DNA from 3 places in the Pseudomonas sp. P65(2024) genome. Region 1 is predicted to be linked to each of the others. Evidence: riboswitches for the same ligand, from Rfam matches in the RefSeq annotation. Region 1 holds a riboswitch; each other region holds the start of a gene.
What was found. A riboswitch is a leader RNA that binds a small molecule or an ion and turns the genes downstream of it on or off. The one in region 1 is predicted to bind cobalamin.
Positions count from the first base shown of each region.

Region 2: linked by a shared signal. The riboswitch ahead of cobO (cob(I)yrinic acid a,c-diamide adenosyltransferase) and the one ahead of AC25MA_RS22915 (CbtB domain-containing protein) in region 1 are both predicted to bind cobalamin.
Region 3: linked by a shared signal. The riboswitch ahead of AC25MA_RS06140 (ABC transporter substrate-binding protein) and the one ahead of AC25MA_RS22915 (CbtB domain-containing protein) in region 1 are both predicted to bind cobalamin.

Region 1 is NZ_JBLIYX010000021.1:45,723-50,144, reverse strand. It holds gene cobW (cobalamin biosynthesis protein CobW) at 1-843, opposite strand, end outside; cobalamin riboswitch at 944-1,143, opposite strand; cobalamin riboswitch at 1,205-1,426, shown strand; gene AC25MA_RS22915 (CbtB domain-containing protein) at 1,529-1,714, shown strand; gene AC25MA_RS22910 (CbtA family protein) at 1,725-2,420, shown strand; gene AC25MA_RS22905 (cobalamin biosynthesis protein) at 2,420-2,821, shown strand; gene cobM (precorrin-4 C(11)-methyltransferase) at 2,851-3,603, shown strand; gene AC25MA_RS22895 (DUF1272 domain-containing protein) at 3,668-3,910, shown strand; gene AC25MA_RS22890 (response regulator transcription factor) at 4,084-4,422, shown strand, end outside.
Region 2 is NZ_JBLIYX010000010.1:133,503-137,924, forward strand. It holds gene AC25MA_RS15515 (cobyrinic acid a,c-diamide synthase CobB) at 1-1,011, opposite strand, end outside; gene cobO (cob(I)yrinic acid a,c-diamide adenosyltransferase) at 1,008-1,619, opposite strand; cobalamin riboswitch at 1,733-1,951, opposite strand; gene AC25MA_RS15525 (hypothetical protein) at 2,102-2,680, shown strand; gene AC25MA_RS15530 (C40 family peptidase) at 2,734-3,267, opposite strand; gene AC25MA_RS15535 (C40 family peptidase) at 3,414-4,049, opposite strand; gene hda (DnaA regulatory inactivator Hda) at 4,175-4,422, opposite strand, start outside.
Region 3 is NZ_JBLIYX010000003.1:170,544-174,965, reverse strand. It holds gene AC25MA_RS06145 (acetyltransferase domain-containing protein) at 32-1,192, shown strand; cobalamin riboswitch at 1,220-1,417, shown strand; gene AC25MA_RS06140 (ABC transporter substrate-binding protein) at 1,532-2,545, shown strand; gene AC25MA_RS06135 (FecCD family ABC transporter permease) at 2,542-3,558, shown strand; gene AC25MA_RS06130 (ABC transporter ATP-binding protein) at 3,555-4,340, shown strand; gene AC25MA_RS06125 (hypothetical protein) at 4,411-4,422, opposite strand, start outside.

The DNA of each region.
Region 1 (4,422 bases):
CAGGGCGTCGAGCAGCAGGCTCTCGTCGGACTCGGGCAGATCGATGGAGATCGAGTCGAAGGCGTCGTGGTCATGGTCGTCATGGTCATCGCCGTCGTGATGCGAGTCGTGATGGGTACGGCGACCATCGATATGCACCTCGGACTCGGCGCCCACGCCCAGCAGCACTTCCAGCGGCAGACGGCCACTGCTGGCCTCGATCACCTTGACCGCCGGCGGCAGCTCCTCGGCCACCTCGGCACGGACCTTGGCCAGGCCCTCGGCGTCGATCAGGTCGGCCTTGTTCAGCACCACCAGGTCGGCACTGGCCAGCTGGTCGGCGAACAGCTCGTGCAGCGGCGACTCGTGGTCGAGGTTGGGGTCGAGCTTGCGTTGGGCATCGACCTGCTCCGGGTAGGCGGCAAAGGTGCCGGCGGCCACGGCCGGGCTGTCGACCACGGTGATCACCGCGTCGACGGTGCAGGCGTTGCGGATTTCCGGCCATTGAAAGGCCTGTACCAGCGGTTTGGGCAAGGCCAGGCCGCTGGTCTCGATAAGGATGTGGTCGAGGTCGCCGCGACGGGCCACCAGCTCGCGCATCACCGGGAAGAACTCTTCCTGCACGGTGCAGCACAGACAACCGTTGGCCAGCTCATAGACGCGGCCGTTGGCCTCTTCCTCGGTGCAGCCGATGCTGCACTGCTTGAGGATCTCGCCGTCGATGCCCAGCTCGCCGAATTCGTTGACGATCACCGCGATGCGGCGGCCCTGGGCGTTGTCGAGCATATGGCGCAGCAAGGTGGTCTTGCCCGAGCCGAGGAAGCCGGTAACGATGGTGACGGGAAGCTTGGCCAGTGTTTTCATGTCGCGATGCCCTTGGCAGCAATGGCGCGGGCATGCAGGACGACAGCCACGGCCCTGCCGGCCTGGCGCGTTCGCCACCGGATCACCCCGCCCGGTTGAAAGTCGAAAACGTCACGAGGCAGGTCTCCTGGCTCGCACCGCTGCGGCTCGCTGGCCGGTGGGCCGGCGCCTTCCCGCGCGCCTGCGCAGTGGCTGTGCCGAACCCTTCAGTGCTTACAGTTGCGGGGGCAGCCGCGGCTTGTACCGCGTTCCCGTCTTAGCTCGGGCCAACGCCCGAGAACCTCGCAGCGGCAAGGCTACGCAGTGCCTGCCTGGCGGTCAACCGCCATGGCGATTGACGCGGGCCCGGCCCCGTGATTTGCTAGCGCATTGCGTTCAGGTGCCCCCGACGGGGGTGAAACGGGAAACCGGTGCGTCGCGCCTCCATTGCTAAGGAGCCGACAAGGCCGGTGCTGCCCCCGCAACGGTAAGCGAGAGAAGCGTCCGAACCACTGTGCCAACAGTAAGGCATGGGAAGGTGACGCCCCACGGAGTCCTGCTCCACCTCGCCAGCCCGGAGACCGGCCTGACACGTGCTCACAGTACACCCCGCGGTGGGCGGGCGTCGTCGTATCACCTGGGCCAATCGTGCCCGGGGTCGTCGCGCATGTCCGTTGCCACAACAAAAGCAGCAGAGGAACGCGTCATGCCCATCACCAGCGCCAAACACAGTATCGCCACCCCCGTCAGCCTCAGCCAGCGACTGATCGTCGCGGTCGGCGCCAGCCTGCTGGGCCTGTGCCTGGTGTACTTCGCCGGTTTCTCGCACATCGAGGCAGTGCACAACGCTGCCCACGATACCCGCCACAGCGCCGCCTTCCCTTGCCACTGAGTAAACCCGCATGATTACGCGCATCGCCCGTACCGCGGGCTTCAGCGGCCTGCTCGCGGCCCTGCTGCTGACCCTGCTGCAAAGCTTCTGGGTCACCCCACTGATTCTCCAGGCGGAAACCTACGAGTCCGCCGCCCCGGTCGCCGAACACCATGAGCACGGCGACGCCACCGCGCCCCACGAGCATGAGCACAGCGCCGAAGCCTGGTCGCCGGAAGACGGCTGGCAGCGCGTGCTGTCCACCACCGGTGGCAACCTGGTGGTCGCCGTCGGTTTCGCCCTGATCCTGGTCGCTCTCTACGGCCTGCGTGAACCGAACCGCGTGGCCACCGGCGCGCTGTGGGGCCTGGCCGGCTTTGCCGTGTTCTGCCTGGCGCCGACCCTTGGCCTGCCACCGGAACTGCCCGGCACCGCCGCCGCCGACCTCGGTCAGCGCCAGACCTGGTGGATCGGCACCGCAGCGGCCACCGCCGCCGGCCTGGCGTTGTTGGTGTTCGCCCGGCACTGGCTGCTCAAGGCGCTGGGTGCCGCTCTGCTGGTGATCCCGCACCTGATCGGCGCGCCACAGCCGGCCGTGCATGAAAGCCTTGCGCCGCAAGCCCTCGAGACCCAGTTCAAGATCGCTTCCTGGCTGACCAACGCCGCGTTCTGGCTGGCCCTGGGCCTGCTCAGCGCCTGGCTGTACCGTCGCTCCAGCCAGGCCTGATGCGCGATCTGCCTGCTCAGCCGGCGTTGTACGCCGGCTTTGGCTGTCGCCGCGGCTGCCCGGTCGAGACCCTGGCGGTATTGCTGCGCCAGACCCTCACCCGCAACGCCCTGCCCCTCTCGGCCCTGCGCGGCATTGCCAGCATCGAGCCCAAGGCCCGCGAGCCCGGCCTGCTGGCACTGGCCGAGCGCCTAGGGCTGCCGTACATCTGTTTCGATGCCGCGCATCTACTGGTTTTCGAAGCGCAGCTCAGCCAGCGTTCGCCCACGGCGTACGCGCAGACAGGCTGCTGGGGCGTCGCCGAAAGCGCCGCACTGGCCCTGGCCGGCGATAACGGCCGCCTGCACGTGCCGAGGCAGGTCCTCGGCAGCGCTACCCTGGCCCTGGCCATCGGCGGATAATCCGCCACTCTTCTATACAAGGAACCCCCATGACGGTCTATTTCATCGGCGCCGGCCCCGGCGATCCCGAGCTGATCACGGTCAAGGGCCAGCGCCTGATCCGCCAGTGCCCAGTGATCGTCTATGCCGGCTCCCTGGTCCCCGCCGCCGTGCTGGAAGGTCACCAGGCGCACACGGTAATCAACAGCGCCGAACTGCACCTGGAGCAGATCGTCGAGGCGATGCGCCAGGCTCACGCCAACGGCGAGGACGTGGCGCGCGTGCACAGCGGCGACCCCAGCCTTTATGGCGCCATCGGCGAACAGATCCGCCACTTGCGCGAACTGGATATCGACTACCAGATCGTCCCCGGCGTCACCGCCACCGCCGCCAGTGCCGCGCTGCTCGGCTGCGAGCTGACCTTGCCCGATGTGGCGCAGACCGTGATCCTCACCCGCTTTGGCGACCGTTCGCCAATGCCGGCCGGTGAGCAACTGGCCGACCTGGCCCGCCACGGCAGTACCCTGGCCATCCATCTGGGGGTGCGCCACCTGGCCCGCATCGTCCAGGAGCTGCTGCCACACTATGGCGTCGACTGCCCGATAGCGGTGGTCCATCGCGCCACCTGGCCGGACCAGGACTGGGTCAAGGGCACGCTGGCCGATATCTGCGAGCGCGTTGCCGCCAAGGATTTTCGGCGTACCGCGCTGATCCTGGTCGGTCATGTGCTGGGAGACGCGCCATTCGCCGACTCGGCCCTGTACCGCGCTGGTCACGCCCACCTTTACCGTCCAGGCACGTGAAGCGATTGCCGACCGGGGCGCGGCGTAGCACACTGGGTTTTCCAACTGGAAGGAAACCAAGACCATGCTCGAATTGCGCCCCAACTGCGAATGCTGCGACGCCGACCTGCCGGCCGAAAGCCCAGATGCGCTGATCTGCTCGTTCGAGTGCACCTTCTGCCGAGCCTGCAACGACCGGCACTTCCACCACCGCTGCCCGAACTGCGGCGGCCAGCTGGTTGCCCGCCCCTCCCGCGCCGGCAAGGTGCTGGACAACAATCCCGCCTCGACACAGCGTGTGCACAAGCCGCACGCGCCCTGCGCCTGAACCTCGTTTGTAGGACTTTTCTACAGGTTTGTGCAGGTTTTTCAACACACCTATACTCGCCTATTACCAAGGCTCCTGAATATCCGTAAGGTGCGCGCTGCCCAGCAAGTCCGCTGCTCAGCGCCTTTGATCATAGGCTGGAAGCGAGCTGCACTTTGACAGGAGCTACCTGAATGACATCCGTGCTGTTGGTCGATGACCACCACATTGTTCGACTCGCCGTACGCATGCTGCTCGAACGCGAACGCTTCACCGTCGTGGGGGAAACCGGTAAAGGCAAGGAGGCTGCTCGCCTGGCCGAGCAGACCAAGGCGGACGTGGTCATCCTCGACATCGGCCTGCCGGACCTCGACGGCATGGAGGTGATCAAGCGGCTCAAGCTGATCGACCCACCGCCCCGGATCATGGCCCTCACCGGCCAGCCCGCCGACCTCTACGTGCGGCGCTGCATGGACGCTGGCATCTCGGCCTTCGTCAACAAGGACGAAGACCTCGATGCCCTGGTCTTCGCC
Region 2 (4,422 bases), on a different contig from region 1:
GCCCGCCACGTCGGTCAGCGCGTCGAGCAGGTAGAGCATGCCGCCGCACTCGGCCAGCAACGGCTTGCCGGCGGCATGATGGGCGCGGATCGCTTCCAGCATCGGCGCGTTGGCGGCCAGCGCCTGGTGATGCAGTTCGGGGTAGCCGCCGGGCAGGTAGAGACTGTCCACCACGGGTAGCTCGCGGTCATGCACCGGCGAGAAGAATTCCAGGTGCGCACCGAGGCCACGCAGCAGGTCAAGATTGGCGCCATAGGTGAAGGCGAAGGCCTCATCACGGGCCACACCGATGCGCGCCCCGGCCAGCGACGCAGTCACATTCACAGGCTCAGGCTCGGCAAAACGGACCGGTGGCGGCAGCGCGGCATCGCAACTGGCGCCCAGGGCTTCGGCGGCGGCATCCAGGCGTGCATCCAGGTCGTTCAACTCGCTGGCCTGGACCAGGCCAAGGTGACGGCTGGGCAGCTCGATGCCGCGCTCGCGGGACAACCCGCCGTACCAGCGCAGGCCTTCGGTCAGGCTGCCTTCGAGCAGTTGCGCATGACGCAGGCTGCCGACCCGGTTGGCCAGCACCCCGGCGAACGGCAGGTCGGGCTGGTAGCGCGCCAGGCCTAGAGCCAAGGCACCAAAGGTCTGGGCCATGGCCGTGCCGTCGATCACCGCCAACACCGGCACGCCGAAGTGGCGCGCCAGGTCGGCGCTCGACGGCGTGCCGTCGAACAGGCCCATCACGCCCTCGATCAGGATCAGGTCGGCCTCGCCCGCCGCTTCCCACAACAGGCGGCGACTCTCCTCGGCGCCGATCATCCACAGGTCGAGCTGGTAGACCGGCGCACCGCTGGCGCGCTCGAGGATCATCGGGTCGAGAAAGTCAGGCCCGCACTTGAACACCCGCACCGTGCGCCCGAGGTTGCGGTGCAGGCGGGCCAGGGCGGCAGTGACCGTGGTCTTGCCCTGGCCCGAGGCCGGGGCCGCGATCAGCACGGCGGGACACTGGCGCGACTCACTCACAGTTCAACGCCCTTCTGCGCGCGGATACCGGCCTGGAAGGCGTGCTTGAGCATGCCCATCTCGGTGACGGTGTCGGCCAGTTCGATCATCTCCGGCTTGGCAGCGCGCCCCGTGACGATCACATGCTGCATCGGCGGACGCGCCTGGATATCCGATAGCACCTGGTCGAGGTCCAGGTAGCCGTGCTTGAGGGCGATGTTCAGCTCATCGAGCACGACGAACTGGATAGAGGGGTCCTGCAGCAACTGCCGCGACACCGCCCAGGCGGCCTCGGCAGCGGCGATGTCGCGCTGGCGGTCCTGGGTTTCCCAGGTAAAACCCTCGCCCATCACGTGATAACGCACCTGCTCGGGAAATCGGCGGAAAAACAGCTCCTCGCCGGTGCTGTTGCGGCCTTTGATGAACTGCACCACGCCGCACTGCATGCCATGGCCAAGGGCGCGGGCAAGCATGCCGAAGGCCGAGCTGCTCTTGCCCTTGCCGTTGCCGGTCAGCACCAGCAGCAGGCCGCATTCATTGGGGGAATTGGCGATGCGCTCGTCGATGATCGCCTTCTTGCGCTGCATGCGCGCCAGGTGACGTTCGTCGCGTTCGATGGATTCGCTCATCAGGGGTCTCCGCAGGCTGTCGCAGCGGCGGCGACAGGTAAAAGGCAGGCAGACGAGGAGCGCGCAGGAGGCATGGCAAGGGCCACATCGCACCGCGCATCACCCTCCGTGATGCCGTTTGGCAGTGACAGGCCGGTCTCCGGGCTCATGAGCGGGCGCAGGCCCTGGCTACGCGCCTTCCCGGACATGGACATCCAGTGGCCTTGCGTAGCCGTCGACTCATCTACCGTTGCGGGGGCAGCGCCGGACTCGCGCCTACTGGCGCCCACCGGCTTCCCAGTTTCACCCTGCCGAACCGCAGCTCGCGGGGCACCTGAAGCACGCCGCGAAGGTTAGAGGGTTGCACCGGGAGCGTCAATCGAGCGAGGGCCGATCTGGCCTGGATCAATGGCCGATTCACCAGCTTGTGCCACACTCAGAGCAGTGATATCACATAGCCATCACCCGGCCAACCCGGATCACAATGACAAGGAGAGCGCAGCATGCAAGGCCTGATGATCAACAACCCGCGCCTGGAGTTCCTGCGCCCGGCCCTCGAGCGCTGGGTCGACTGCATCGACCGCTTCAACCAGTTGCAGGGCGACAACGAGGCGCCCTACTGGCACGGCACAGCCAGCAACGTCGGCCTGCTCGCCGCTGCAGCCTGGCAGGGTGAGTTGGTGGCGCTGGAACGGCACATGAGCAAGAAACAGCGCGACGAGGGCGAGCGCGACGGGCGCTGCGACCTGTCGATCAGCAGCGCCGAGGAGTCGCTGTACCTGCACGCTGGCCAGCGCTGGCCGCGCATCGCTCGCCTCGACCTGACAGCGGCCCTGCAGGAAACCGCCGCCCTGGCCAAGCCGATCGCCTATGGCAGCCAACTCAAGGCTGGGGCACTGTTCGTCACACCGTGGAAGGCCGGCCAGCATGCCAGCCCCGAGGAACTGCAGGACCTGGTGGACGATCTGCAGAAGCACACGGCCTGTGCGCTTGCCTGGTACTTCCCGTATGCCTACCGCAAGCTGCACAACGAACTGGGGCAGTACTATCCCGGAGTGGCGCTTCTGCTCAAACAGGCTTGATGCCAGCCAGGCAATACTGGACCAAGTTCATACCCTGCCCGCGCCGGTAGGTATCAGGGATTCTGCGCCAGATGCCCCGGCGGCAGCACCCGTTTGGCCTGGAGGTAGGCCTTGGCCCAGTAGCTGTTGGACAGGTAGTCCAGGCGCACGGTGCCGCCCGTCGACGGTGCATGCACGAAGCGCCCTTCACCGACGTAGATGCCGGCATGGCTGACCTGCGACCCGCCGCTGGTGGCAAAGAACACCAGATCACCCGACTGCAGCGAATTGATATCCACATTTGGCGCGCGCATGACGATCATCTCGCGAGTCGAGCGTGGCAGACTGATACCCGCCGCATCACGGTAGACATAGCCGATCAGGCCGCTGCAATCGAACCCGGCATCCGGTGTATTGCCACCCCAGCGATACGGTGTGCCCACCAGGCCGATGGCGCGAAACAATACATCGTCGGCCGCAGGCGACGAAGGCGCCTGATTGAACACCATCGGCTGTTTGGGCGTGGGCGCCGGCGCAGGTGCACGGCTGGAGCAGGCCGCAAGCAGGGCCACCAGGGAAAAGAATGCGAAGCGCGCCAACATCGCCATGATGCGAACGTCCTGTCGAAAATCCGACGGCCACGGCCGAAGGTAAAAAGAGTTGAGAATTTAGATTAGACGCTTTCTGTAAATGCGCACGGCGGCGAGCTTTTCAGCTACGCCGCCGTGCGAGGTTACAGCATTTTGATATCAAATCAATTGCGCGAGATCGTGGTCGGCGCCATGGCGAGCGCGCGTTTGGCCTCGATGAAGGTCTTGCTCCAATAGCGATCGCCCAGGCTGTCGATACGCACACCACCGCTGCGGCGGCTGCTGGAGTGGATGAACTGGTTGTCACCCAGGTAGATGCCGGCATGGCTCACGCGGCCACGGCCGTTGGTGCTGAAGAACAGCAGGTCGCCGGGCTTGAGCTTGTTACGGGCGACCTTGGGCGCGTCGACGTTGATCATCTCGCGGGTCGAGCGCGGCAGGTTCATGCCCGCCTCTTCGCGGAACAGGTAGCCGATGAAACCGCTGCAGTCGAAGCCGGACTTCTCGGAGGTGCCGCCGAAGCGGTAGCGGGTGCCGATCAGGGCCATGCCGCGTTCGAGAATGCTGTCGGCCAGCACAGGCAGCTGGTATGGCTTGCCGTTGCTGGAGAAGGCGTCGAGGTCGTCTTCGCTGGCCAGCTCTTCCTCGGTGAATACGGAAGAGGCGGAAGCCTTGGCCTTGACCGATTGCTCGGCGGCCACGCGGTGGTCCTGCGAGGGTGCGACCGGGCCGGTGGAGGCACAGCCGTAAAGAAGGGTGACAAGTGCAAGTGGCACGAGGGGTGCGAAGCGCTTCAGCATGGGCACGACCGTGTCTGTAGTCCTTTAGAAGGGGGAAACTATGCCTTCTATCGGACCCATTTGCAAATTTTATCGAAAAAGATGTGACTTTTCCGTTTTGATGCTCTGGCACCGTGTTCTCAGGGCTACCAGCCGAGGGTTTCCTTGAGGAACGGGATGGTCAGCTTGCGCTGGGCCTGCAGGGAGGCCTGGTCGAGGCGTTCGAGGAGGTCGAACAACGCGCTCATGCTGCGCGTACCGCGGGTGAGGATGAAGTGGCCGACCTCGTCGGTCAAGTGCAGGCCACGGCGCGAGGCACGCAGTTGCAGGGCGCGCAGCTTGTCCTCATCGGACATCCCACGCATCTGGAAGATCAGCGCCAGGGTCAGCCGCG
Region 3 (4,422 bases), on a different contig from region 1:
TGAATGATACCTCTGCCAGCGACCCTCCTCGATGACCAGCCTCCCGACCGCCCTCCCCAGCCAACGCCTGCACAGCATCGACGCTCTGCGCGGCCTGGTGATCCTGTTCATGCTGCTGGACCACGTGCGCGAAACCTTCTTCCTGCACCGTCAGGTCAGCGACCCGATGACCATCGACGCGACCGACCCCAGCCTCTTCATCAGCCGCACCCTGGCGCACCTGTGCGCGCCGGTGTTCGTGCTGCTCACCGGGCTGTCGGCCTGGCTTTACGGCGAAAAGCACCAAGGCCGGGGCGATGCAGCGACGTTCCTGTTCAAGCGCGGCCTGTTCCTGGTGCTGCTGGAGCTCAGCCTGGTCAACTTCGCCTGGACCTTCCAGTTGCCGCCGAGCGTGATCTACCTGCAGGTGATCTGGGCCATCGGCCTGAGCATGATCGCCCTGTCGCTGCTGGTGTGGCTGCCACGCCCGCTGCTGCTGGCCCTCGGCGCGCTGATCGTCGCCGGCCACAACCTGCTCGATGGCCTGCACTTCGCGCCGCACTCGGCGCTGCATGTACCCTGGGCGATCCTGCACGAGCGCAGCTGGCTGGAGCTGCCCGACGGCTTGCGCCTGCGTACCTCCTACCCGGTGCTGCCATGGATCGGCGTGATCGCCCTGGGCTACGGGCTCGGCCCCTGGTTCGGCCGCGGCAGCGATGCCGGCGAGCGCCAGCAGCGCTTGCTGCTGGGCGGCATGATGCTGCTGCTCGGCTTTGTCGTGTTGCGCCTGCTCAATGGCTACGGCGAGGCGCCGTGGACCTTCTACGCCAACGGCTGGCAGACGTTGATGAGCTTCTTCAACATCACCAAATACCCGCCGTCGCTGCTGTTCCTGGCCTTGACCCTGGGCGCTGGCCTGTTGCTGCTGCGCACTTTCGAGCGTGCGGGAGACGCCCGTTGGATCGGCCCGCTGGCAGTGTTCGGCGCCGCGCCGATGTTCTTCTACCTGCTGCACCTATATGTGCTCAAGCTGCTGTATGTGGCCTGCGTGGGGCTGTTCGGCCTGAACCAGGGCAGCTATTTCGGCTTCGACGGCATCGGCGCGGTGTGGCTGGTCGCGGTGCTGCTGGCGATCGCCCTGTACCTGCCGGTGCGCGGCTTCGCCCGGCTCAAGGCGCGGCGGCGCGACATCGCCTGGCTCAAGTACCTGTAAAAGCGTTTTCACCCGATGGCCCGATGGTCTACCATGCCGCCCGCCGGTTTCCACACGGAATCAAAAGGGAATCCCGGGCGCGCCGAGGGCGGGCCAAAGGGAACTGCCCCCGCAACTGTAGGTGCCGAGCCTGCGCCATCGATGCCACTGGGTCTGCCGCCCCGGGAAGGCCGGCGCCGGCCAGGACGCACCAGTCAGGAGACCTGCCGGCACGCATTCACCAACCGGCGGGGTGTCCGGGATGGTCATCCGCCCCTGGCCGCGTGCTTGCCGCGCGACGCTTGGCGATGCCTGTCCGTGGGCCATTCCGTGCACCACCCGACAGGAGATCGCCCCACCATGCCGTACCGCCTCGCCACCCTGCTCGCCGGCCTGTCACTGGCGGGCCTGGCCCACGCCGACGCCACCCGCTACCCGTTGACCATCGACAACTGCGGTTTGCCGCAGACCTTCGCCCAGGCCCCGCAGCGCGTGGTGACCATCGGCCAGGCCGGCACCGAGTTGCTCTATGCCCTGGGCCTGGGCGAGCGGCTGGCGGGCACCTCGCTGTGGTTCAACAACGTGCTGCCCGAGTTCAAGGCGCAGAACGACAAGGTCGAGCGCCTGGCTGACAACGAGCCGGGCTTCGAGGCGGTGGTCGGCAAGCGCCCGCAGCTGGTGACCGCGCAGTTCGAATGGATGGTCGGCGCCCAAGGCGCGGTCGGCACCCGCGAACAGTTCGCGGAGCTGGGCATTCCCACCTACCTGCTGCCCTCGGACTGCGAAGGCAAGGACAACCTGGTGGGCGCCGACGGTACCCGCCTGCAGCCGTTCAGGATCGACACCATCTACAGGAGCGTCAGTCAGCTGGCCGAGATCTTCGACGTGCAGGATCGCGGCGAACACCTCAATGCCGAGCTCAAGGGCCAGCTGGACCAGGCCCGGCAACGCCTGGCCGGCCAGGACCTGAGTCACACCAGCGCGCTGTTCTGGTTCTCCAGCGCCGACCTGAAGGTCGACCCTTACGTCGCTGGTCGCCAGGGCGTGGCCGACTTCATGCTGCAGACCCTCGGCGTGCGCAACGTGGTCGAGTCCCGCGAAGAATGGCCGGCGGTAGGCTGGGAGACCCTGGCCAGGGCCAACCCCACCTGGCTGATCGTCGCGCGCATGGACCGCCGCCGCTACCCCGCCGACGACTACCAGACAAAGCTCGAGTTCCTGCGCAGCGACCCGGTGACCCGCAACATGGACGCGGTCAAGCAAGGCCGGATCATCGTCCTCGACGCCGACGCCATGCAGGCCGGCATCCGCCTGTTCCGTGGCCTGGAGGTGCTGTCCAGCGCCTTTGCCAGTGGTAAAGCGCCACAACCATGAACCGTTTGCTGCCCATCAGTGCCTTCGCGCTGTTCGCTCTGTGCCTGGCCATGCTCGCCGGGATCGCCATCGGCGAGACGCGGATCAGCGCCGAGGTGGTCTGGCAGGTACTGGCCAACCAGCTGTGGCAGGCCGGCCATGCGCTCGACCCCATCGACGCCGGCATCGTCTGGAACTACCGCCTCCCGCGCACCCTGGTGGCCGCCGCCTGTGGCGCGGGGCTGGCGACCTGCGGGGTGATCCTCCAGGCGCTGCTGCGCAACCCGCTGGCCGAGCCGTACCTGCTGGGCCTGTCGGCAGGCGCCTCGACCGGTGCCGTGGCGGTGGGGCTGTTCGGCCTGGGCGGCGCGGTGCTGTCGCTGTCGGCCGGTGCCTTCATCGGTGCGCTGGCCGCGTTCGCCCTGGTACTGGTGCTGTCGCGGGCCAGCGGCAGCCGACACGACAATGCGCAGGTGATCCTCGCCGGCATCGCCGGCTCGCAACTGTTCAACGCGCTGACGGCCTTTCTGATCACCAAGTCGGCCACCGCCGAACAGGCCCGGGGCATCCTGTTCTGGCTGCTGGGCAACCTCAGCGGCGTGCGCTGGCCGTCGGTCTGGCTAGCGCTGCCGGTGGCCGTGCTCGGGCTGGCGGTGTGCCTGTGGCACCGCCGGGCGCTGGACGCCTTCACCTTCGGTGCCGATTCGGCGGCCTCGCTGGGCGTGCCGGTGCGGCGCACGCAATTGTTGCTGATCAGTTGCACGGCGCTGGTGACTGCGGTGATGGTCTCGATCGTCGGTGCCATCGGCTTCGTCGGCCTGGTCATCCCCCACGCCCTGCGCCTTCTGCTCGGCCCCGGGCACAGCCGCCTACTGCCGGCCAGCGCGCTGGGCGGTGCGTTGTTCCTGATTGTCGCCGACATCCTCTCGCGGACCCTGATCGCCGGCCAGGTGATCCCGGTGGGCGTGGTCACCGCCTTGATCGGCGCGCCAGTGTTCGCGCTGATCCTGGTCAGCCGCCGGGGGCGTCCATGACCGTGATGACCGCCCTCGCCAACGCCCCGCTTGTCTGCGAGGGGCTGGGCCTGCGCCTGGGCGGCCGCGAAGTGCTGCAAGACATCGACCTGAGCGTGATGCCCGGCGAGACCCTCGGTGTGGTCGGCCCCAACGGATCGGGCAAGTCAACCCTGCTCAAGCTGCTCGCCGGCCTGCGCACGCCCAGCAGCGGCAGCGTGCGTTTGCTGGGCGAGGCGCTGGAGCGCATGCCGCGTCGCCGGGTTGCGCAAAGCCTGGCGCTGGTCGAACAGCAGGCCGATACCCTGGACGCCATCAGCGTCTACGACGCCGTGGCACTCGGCCGCACACCGTGGCTGTCAGCCCTTGCGCCGTTCGGCGCGGACGACCGTGCCATCGTCGAGCAGGCCCTGGCCGACGCCGACGCCGGCCACCTGCGTCGGCGCCTGTGGGGCGAGCTGTCCGGCGGCGAACGCCAGCGCGTGCACATCGCCCGGGCCCTGGCCCAGCGGCCGCAGGTACTGCTACTGGACGAGCCGACCAATCATCTTGATATCCAGCATCAACTGAGCCTGCTGCGGCAGGTTCAAGCGCTGTCGGTGACGACCCTGGTGGCCTTGCATGATCTCAACCAGGCGTTGACTTGTGACCGGTTGGCGGTGCTTGACCAAGGACGGTTGGTTGCCTTGGGGATACCGGAGGTGGTGCTGACACCGGAGCGGATATCGGCGACATTCGGGGTTCAGGCCCACTACCTGATCGATCCGTATGATGGGGCGCGGGTACTGCGGTTTCGCGCCTGAAAGCGCTGGAGCCGCTTCGCGACCCCAGCATCGTTTGTCATAGCGCTGAGCAGAGGTTACAGCCTGCATCTCAGCCCATGTA